DNA from 2 places in the Dietzia sp. IBK-p2-16D genome. Region 2 is predicted to be linked to the other one. Evidence: riboswitches for the same ligand, from Rfam matches in the RefSeq annotation. Region 2 holds a riboswitch; the other holds the start of a gene.
The links. Region 2 has a riboswitch for cobalamin ahead of AC3DE3_RS13040 (precorrin-8X methylmutase). Riboswitches for the same ligand answer to the same signal wherever they lie in the genome.
Positions count from the first base shown of each region.

Region 1: it holds a riboswitch for cobalamin, as region 2 does, so the genes downstream of both, AC3DE3_RS05760 (ABC transporter substrate-binding protein) here and AC3DE3_RS13040 (precorrin-8X methylmutase) in region 2, are expected to answer to the same signal.

Region 1 covers NZ_JBYMTL010000002.1:304,232-308,643, reverse strand. Annotated here, with positions in the region: gene ggt (gamma-glutamyltransferase) at 1-1,982, shown strand, start outside; cobalamin riboswitch at 1,983-2,120, shown strand; gene AC3DE3_RS05760 (ABC transporter substrate-binding protein) at 2,210-3,169, shown strand; gene AC3DE3_RS05755 (FecCD family ABC transporter permease) at 3,166-4,194, shown strand; gene AC3DE3_RS05750 (ABC transporter ATP-binding protein) at 4,191-4,412, shown strand, end outside.
Region 2 covers NZ_JBYMTL010000006.1:24,877-29,288, reverse strand. Annotated here, with positions in the region: gene AC3DE3_RS13050 (M23 family metallopeptidase) at 1-1,224, opposite strand, end outside; gene AC3DE3_RS13045 (nitrite reductase) at 1,317-2,210, shown strand; cobalamin riboswitch at 2,198-2,325, shown strand; gene AC3DE3_RS13040 (precorrin-8X methylmutase) at 2,379-3,044, shown strand; gene AC3DE3_RS13035 (precorrin-2 C(20)-methyltransferase) at 3,041-4,412, shown strand, end outside.

The DNA.
Region 1 (4,412 bases), on a different contig from region 2:
CCGTCCTGGTGGCCACGGCCTGCTCGACCGACTCGGGAGGCGCGGATCAGGACGCGGCGCCCACCTCGTCGTCGTCGGCCCCCGCGCCCGACCCCGCGTCCCCGGATCCCGCCGCACGACCCGGCTCCCTCGGCGGTCCCCCGCTGCCCGTCCAGGACGCCGCGCCGTGCGCCCAGACCGGCGGCGGTACGCCGGTGGCACGCCCCGGCGAGGACGCCGGTCCCGCCGGTCCCATCGCGGACAACCCCGAGATCGCGACCGGGTACCGCACCGGGATGACCCCCGTGGCCACCGCGTCGTACTCGGTGTCCACCGCGCACCCCCTGTCCACCCTGGCCGCGTGCGAGGTACTCGCCGACGGGGGCACGGCCGCGGACGCGCTCGTCACCGCCCAGGCCGTGCTGGGGCTGGTCGAACCGCAGTCCTCCGGCCTCGGCGGCGGCGGGTTCCTGCTCTACTACGACCAGGGCACCCGGCAGCTCGAGACCTACGACGGCCGCGAGACGGCGCCCGCGGCCGCCACCGTCGACTACCTGCGCCACATCTCCCCCGAGGACACAGGCGAGCCGCAACCCGACGCCCGCCGCAGCGGACGGTCGATCGGCGTACCCGGCATCCTGCGGCTGCTCGAGTCCGCGCACGACGACCACGGCACCCGCGAGTGGCGGGAGTTGTTCGACCCGGCCGTGGTGCTGGCCGACGACGGGTTCGACATCAGCCCGCGTCTGGCCGCGTCCATCGCCGACGCCGCCGAGGACCTGGCCCGCGACCCCGACGCCGCCGCCTACTTCCTCGAGGGCGGCACCGGGAAACCCGCCGGGACTCGCCTGACGAACCCGGCCTACGCCAAAACCCTCGCAGCAGTGGCCAGCGAGGGCGCCGACGCGTTCTACACGGGCGCGATCGCCGAGGCGATCATCGAGCAGGTCACCACGCAACGCGAGGGCATCACGCCGGGCGCGATGACGCTCGACGACCTCGCCGGCTACCAGGCGACCACCCGCGACCCCGTGTGCAGCCCCTACCGGGACCACGCCGTGTGCGGCATGGGGCCGCCGTCCTCCGGCGGCACCGCGGTCGCAGCGACCATGACGATGCTGGCGGACAAGAACCTCGCCGCGTACCCACCGACCGGAGTCGACGACGACGGAGGCCTGCCCTCGCCGGAGGCGGTGCACCTGGTGACCGAGGCGGAAAGGCTCGCCTACGCCGACCGCGACGTCTACATCGCCGACCCACGCTTCGTCCCGCCGCCCCTCGGCTCGCCGCTGACCCTGCTGCGTCCCGGGTACCTGGCCGGGCGGGCCGAGCTCATCGACCCCGACCGCTCCATGGGCGAGGCCGAGCCCGGCGAGTTCGCCTTCGACGCCCGCGGCGTGTTCACCGGACCCGAGCACGGCACCAGCCACATCAGCATCATCGACGCCGAGGGCAACGCGGCCGCGCTGACCACCACCGTGGAGTCGGCGTTCGGTTCCTTCCAGATGGTGGAGGGATTCCTGCTCAACAACCAGCTCACCGACTTCGCGGCCGAGCCCCGCGACGAGGCCGGGGAGCTGCAGGCCAACCGTGTGCAGCCGGGCAAGCGGCCCCGCTCGTCCATGGCTCCCACGATGGTCTTCGACGGATCTCCTCTCGCCCGCGGCGACCTGCGCGCGGTGGTGGGCTCGCCCGGCGGATCGCGGATCATCCAGTTCGTGGTCAAGACGCTCGTCGGGATGCTCGACTGGGGCCTGGACCCACAACAGGCGGTGGGCGCCCCGTCGTTCGGGGCGAGCAACTCCCCCGAGACGGCGGTGGGCGGGGAGCACCCGGCGGTGGCACGCGACCCGGCGGCGGTGACCGGGCGGCTCACCGAGCTCGGCCACGAGGTCTCCACGGACGACCAATCGTCCGGGCTCTCCGCGATCCTGCGGCAGTCCGACGGCACCCTCGTCGGCGGCGCCGACCCGCGGCGCGAGGGGGTCGTGCTGGGCGGGTGAGCTACCCTCGACAGGTCCGGTCCTGCACCGGACACCGTGGTACACGGCGGAAGTCGGTGTGAATCCGACGCTGTCCCGCAACTGTGATCCCGTCCCCTCGGACGGGCAAGCCAGGTCGGCCGATACCGCGGCGCCGTACGAACTGACCTCGGACGAAGGACGGTTGCGTGCCGCGACGTCCTCGTCGCAGCCGAGCTGCTTTCGTCCTCCGTCTCCCGGAGGATGTCATGCACCACCCATACCGGCGGCCCCGCCGACCCCGCTCACTCCTGCTCGCGGCCCCCCTGGCCGCCGTCACCCTGCTCGTCTCGGCGTGCAGCGGGACCGGCGGCGACGAGCCGGCGTCGGCCGATCAGACCACCGCCGCGGCCGACGATCCGCAGGCGATCGTGTCGCTGGCCCCGGTCACCACCGAGATGCTCTACGCCGTCGGCGCCGGGGACCGGGTCGTGGCGGTCGACGAGCGCTCCGATTTCCCCGCCGGCGCCCCGGTCACCGACCTGTCCGGTTACACGCCCAACCTCGAGGCGATCCTGGGGTACGCACCGGACCTGGTGGTGCTCACCGACGACAACGGCGACATCGTGGCCGGGCTGGAACGCTCCGGCGTCGAGGTGCTCCAGCTGCCGGCCGCGCAGACCCTCGACGACACCTACGCGCAGCTCGAACAGGTCGGCGCCGCCACCGGGCACATCGGCGAGGCCGCGGAGCTGGTGTCACGGATGCAGGTCGAGATCGACGAGATCGTCGCCTCCGTGCCGGAGCGCGAGACCCCGCTGACGTACTTCCACGAGCTCGACGACACCTACTACACGGTCACCGACGCCACCTACGTCGGCGAGGTGTACTCCCTGCTGGGCCTGACCTCGGTCGCCACCGGTGACGACCCGTACCCCCAGCTGTCGGAGGAGCTCATCCTCGAGGCCGACCCCGACCTGGTGTTCCTCGCCGACGGCCAGTGCTGCGGCATCACCCCGGAGGTCGTCGCCGAGCGGCCGGGGTGGGACGGGTTGACGGCCGTACGCGAGGGACGCGTCCACGTGGTCGACGAGGACCTGTCCAGCCGGTGGGGCCCGCGCATCGTGGACTTCATGCGCGAGGTCGCGGCGATCGTCTCGGCGGTGCCCGACGCCGCACCGGCCACGCCGGACACCGCGGGGGCGGCCGAGAGCCAGCCCACCTCATGACCCGCCCGTCGCCTCGCCACGCCCTGGTGCTCGGCGGGGCGACGCTGCTGCTGGGGGCCGCGGTCCTGCTGGGCACCCTCATCGGCCCGGCGGGGCTCACCCCGGGCGGCGTGGTGCTCGAGCTCGTCGGCCGATTGCCGCTGGTCGAGGTCGACTCCGGGTTCACCGAGCGGCAGCAGGTCATCCTGTGGGAGATCCGTATCCCGCGGGTGGTGCTGGGGGCGGTCGTCGGCGCGATGCTGGCGATCGCCGGGGCCACCTACCAGGGCGTCTTCCGCAACCCGCTCGCCGACCCGTACCTGCTGGGTGTGTCCAGCGGGGCGGGCCTGGGCGCGACCCTGGCGATCGTCGTGGGCGGTGCGATGGGATCGGCGATGGTGCCGCCCGCCGCGTTCGCCGGCGGCATGATCGCCGTACTGGCCACCTACACGCTGGGCCGCAGCGTCGGCGGCGGACGCAGCGAGGTCGTCATCATCCTCGCCGGCGTCGCGGTGGCCGCGTTCGCCAGCGCCGTCCAGACGTTCTTCATGCAGCGCCACGACGAGACCCTCCGCCAGGTGTACTCGTGGATGCTCGGCCGCCTCACGACCAGCGGTTGGTCCGACGTGCAGACGGTGCTGCCGTACGTGATCGTCTCGGTGGCGGTGATCGCCCTGTTCCGGCGCACCCTCGACGTCATGGCGGTCGGCGACACCGAGGCCGCGACGCTGGGGATCGCCCCGGCGCGCGTGCGGTTGGTCCTCATCAGCGTGGCCACGCTCGGCACCGCGGCGGTGGTGTCGGTGTCCGGTCTGATCGGGTTCGTGGGCATCGTCATCCCCCACGCGGTGCGCATGCTCATCGGGCCGGGTCACCGGCTACTCCTGCCGGTATCGTTGCTGGTCGGGGCCACGTTCCTCATCCTCGCCGACGTCGTCGCCCGGACCGCGATGAGCCCGGCCGAGCTGCCCATCGGCGTGGTGACGGCGGCGATCGGCGCCCCGTTCTTCCTCCTGGTCCTGCGTCGCAGCCGGGGGCACATATGAGCGCCACACCGTCCGCTGGGTCCGCAGGGTCCGCAGGGTCCGCGCCCGCCGCCCTGACCTGCCGTGATCTGCGGGTCACCCGCGACCGCACCGCCATCCTCCACGGCATCGACCTCACCGTGCCCGCCGGCTCCTGGGTGTCCCTCGTGGGCCCCAACGGGTCCGGCAAGACGACCCTGCTGTTCGCTCTCGCCGGTCTCATCCCGGCCACCGGTCGC
Region 2 (4,412 bases):
GGCGTCGGCGATCCGCTGCGGCGGGACCTGCCCGGCGTAGTCGAACCCCTTCAGCTCGTACGGCAGCGAGTCGGCCTCGAGCAGGCTCGGCCCGTCCATGAGCTGGAAGTGCAGGTGCGAGGCGTTGGCGTTGCCGGTGTTCCCGAGCTTGCCCAGCACCTGGCCCTCGGTCACCGTGTCGCCGGGTTTCACCGTGACCGAGCCGGAGATCATGTGTGCGTACATCGCGTACACGCCGTCACCGAGATCGAGCACCACGTGGTTGCCGTCCACGTTCTCGACGGTGAGCTTGGAGGCCAGTTCCGGGTTGCTGGCGGGCAGGACCCCCGGCGCGTTGGCGTCCATCCCGTCGAGGACCGAGACGACGGTGGCGTCGGCGACGGCGAGGATCTCGGCGCCGTAGTCCACGTAGCTCTCGTTGTGGTTCCTGTCGCCGGTATAGAACTCGCCCTGGTCGTTGGTGCGCTTCCAGTCGATCGCGAAGCGCTGGCTGTTGTTGAGCTTGCCGTTGACCGACATCACCGAGCTGCGGTGCGGGAAACCCGGTTCGCAACACCCGTTGAGGGCCACCCAGTTCTCACCCCGCACGGGCGGTGCGATGGCCGGCACGGTGCGGGTGGAGAAGGCGACCGGCGTCGAGAGGTAGTCGATGGGTCCGGGCTCGCCGAAGGCCGGCGAGGCGGCGCCGGTCCCGTAGAGGTGGTGCAGCACCGCGTCCGGGGCCTGGTCGAGCGAGTCGAGGGTGAAGTCGATGAACACGACCCGGCTCTCCTGCGGCGGGATCTGCGCGGTGTCGACGTACCCGGCGGGCAGGTCGCGCAGGCGGTTGCAGTCACCGAAGACGCAGTCCGGGTCCACGAGAGCGGCGGCGGAGAAGCTGGCGATGACCTTGGTGGGATCGGTGCCGTCCACCACGTCGATCTTGTCCACGCTCGTCGGCACCTTGGTGGCGTTGGTGAGCTGCAGGTCGTAGGCCACGTGGTACTTGCCGTCGGTGCCCTTGAACGGCAGCGGCGGGTTGCCGATGGGGGTCATAGTCAGCGCGGTGAACGCGTCCGGCACGGTCACCCCGGCGACGGACCCCGCGGCCGGTGATGCCGTGGTGGTGTTGGCCGCTTCGGCGGCGGCGGGTTCGGTGGCGGCGTCCGACGAGCACCCGGCCGCGACCAGTGCGACTGCGGTGAGGACGGAGGCGAGAAGGGTGGGAACGCGGCGAGGTGTCACGGTGGAGCTCCGTTTCTTCAGTTGTGAAGAAAAAACTTACCATCTGCGATCTGGGAAAAGTACACCCTCGATGGGCTGCCACAATGGCCGCCGTGAGCATCAGCGAACCCACCCGCCGGACCCGTGGCGACCTGTGCCCGGGCGTCCTGCGGCCGTGGCCGGCCTCCGACGGCGCCCTGGTCCGGCTGCGCGTGCCGGGTGGCCGCGTGTCACCGGCGGCCCTGTCCGCCCTGCACGGGGTCGCCGTGAGATATGGCGACGACGACAACGTGCACGTGACCACGCGCGCGAACCTGCAGCTGCGGGCTCTGCCGATCGGTCCGGACGGGCGGCTGCCCGGCGAGGTGGTGGCGGCGATCGCGGAGACGGGCCTGCTCCCCGCGCCCGGGCACGAGCTGGTGCGCAACGTCCTCGTCTCGCCGCTGACGGGCCTGGACGAGTCGTTCGGCGGGCAGGCCCGGGGCCGCGCGGACCTGCGGCCGGTGACCGAGGCGCTGGACGCCGGGCTGCTGGACGATCCCGCGCTCGGCGGCCTGCCGGGCCGGTTCTTGTTCGTCCTGGACGACGGCCGCGGGGACCTGCTCGAGCGCTCCTGCGATCTGGGCCTGGTCGCCCTGGATGCCGACACCGCGCAGCTGCGCGTGGGTGACCGCTGGTCCGAGGTGGTGCCGCTGGCCGACGCCGCCGACCGGCTGGTCGAGCTGGCCCGCGAGTTCGTCGACGCCCGCGGCGTCGGTCCGGACGCCCCGTGGCACGTGCGGGAACTACCAACCCCGCTCGTCGCGGCCCGCCCCGCGGACGGCCGACTGCCGAGCCCGGCCCCAGTCCTTCCGTACGGGCCGGTCGCGGGGTCGGCGGGGCGGATCGAGCACGTCGAAGCGCCGGGCGGGATCCTCGACCGCCACCTCGTCGCCCGGCTCACCGGCGGCGACGTCGACGAGCTCATCGTGACCCCGTGGCGCGGGGTGCTGGCCGTCCACGAGTAGGCTGCGGGCTGTCCCACGGCGAGGAACCCGGTGCAAGTCCGGGGCGGTTCCGCCACTGTGAGGCCCGTCGAGCCGATGGGCCCAGCCAGATACTCACCGGGGATCAGCGCGCTCCTACCGCGTCGCTGCGACTTCTCACACCGGGGCGAGAACCCCGAGGAGGACCCCATGAGTGCTGCCCTCAGGCCGCCGCGTCGCTACGACTACGTCGACGACGGGCCCGCCATCTACGTCGACTCCTTCGCGACCATTCGCGGCGAGACCGACCTGTCCCGTGTGCCGGCCGACGCCGAGCGACTCGCCGTGCGGATGGTGCACGGCACCGGCCAGACCGACCTGACCCGTGACCTGCAGGTGCACCCCGGACTGGTCAGCGCGGCGAGGTCGGCGCTCGACGCCGGCGCGCCGATCCTCTGCGACGCCCACATGGTCGCCTCCGGGATCACCCGGGCCCGGCTCCCCCGCGACAACGACGTGGTGTGCACCCTGTCCGATCCCGGCGTTCGCGACCTGGCCGCGCGAATGGGCACCACCCGATCCGCCGCCGCGCTGGCGTTGTGGGGCGATCGCCTCGACGGCGCCGTCGTCGCGATCGGCAACGCCCCCACCGCCCTGTTCCACCTGCTGGAGATGATCCTCGACGGCGCTCCCCGACCCGCCGCGATCGTCGGCTGCCCGGTAGGTTTCATCGGAGCCGCCGAGTCCAAGGCCGCGCTCGCCGCGTTCGCTGACGATCACGGCATCGACATCCCCTTCGTCACCGTGCACGGCCGGCGCGGCGGTTCGGCCATGACCGCCTCTGCCGTCAACGCCCTGACGCAGGAGGCGGAGTGACCGGCCGGCTGTATGGCGTCGGCGTGGGCCCCGGCGATCCCGAGTTGCTCACGCTCAAGGCCGCCCGGCTCATCGGCGCGGCCGACGTCGTGGCTTTTCACGCCGGCCGGGGCAAGGAATCCAACGCGCGTCGCATCGCCGCCGACCTCATCCCTTCCGGCGCGATCGAGGAGCGACTGGAGTACCCCGTGACCACGGGCGTCACCGACCACCCGGGCGGGTACGCGGGCGCGATCGCGGACTTCTACGAGCGCAGCGCGCAGCGGCTGGCCGAGCACCTGGCCGCCGGCCGGGACGTGGTCCTGCTCTCGGAGGGAGACCCGCTGTTCTACGGCTCCTTCATGTACATGCACGACAAGCTCGCCCCTCGGTTCGACACCGAGATCGTGCCGGGCATCCCGGCCTTCGCCGCCGCCACCGCCGCGGCCGCCACTCCCCTGGTCAGACAGACTGACGTCCTCACCGTCCTGCCCGGCACCCTGCCCGAGCCCGAGCTCGCGCGGCGGCTGGCCGACACCGACGGCGCGATCATCATGAAACTCGGCCGGAACTTCCCGGCCGTGCGCCGGGCGCTCGAGGCGGCCGGTCGGCTCGAGGGCGCGGTCTATGTGGAGCGCGCGTCGACCGACGCGGAGGCACATCACCCGGTCAGCGAGGTCGACCCGGACTCCGTTCCGTACTTCTCGCTCATCGTCGTCCCCGGCGACTCTCAGCACTCCGACCCCACCGGCCGCCGGCCCGCGCAGCTCGCTGCACCCGGGGAGCCCTCCCCGGGGCGTACCGCCGGCTCGGCCGAGGAGCAGTCCTCTGCATCGCGCGGCGTGGTGCACGTCGTCGGCCTGGGCCCGGGCCCGGCAGAGTGGCTGACCCCGGAGGCCTCGCGGATCCTGTCCGAGGTCGACCACGTGGTGGGGTACGCCCCGTACGTCGACCGCGTCCCGCAGCGGGCGGGCTTGCGCAGACACTGCTCCGGCAACACCGTCGAGGTCGACCGGGCGGCACTCGCCCTGGAGTTGGCCGGCGCGGGCGAGCAAGTGGCCGTGGTCTCCGGCGGCGACGCGGGCGTGTTCGGCATGGCCTCGGCGGTCTTCGAGGCCGCGGAGGATCCGCGCTTCACCGGCATCGACATCCGCGTCGCTCCCGGCGTCTCCGCTGTACAGGCGGTGGCCGCGCGGGCGGGCGCTCCCATCGGTGCGGACTTTGCCGTGGTGAGCCTGTCGGACCGGCTCAAGCCGTGGGACGTGATCGACCAGCGGCTGGACGCGATCGCCGCCGCGGATCTGATCCTGGCGATCTACAACCCCGCCTCCCGCTCGCGCACCCACCAGGTCTCCGACGCCCGCGAGGTGATCCTGCGTCACCGTTGCC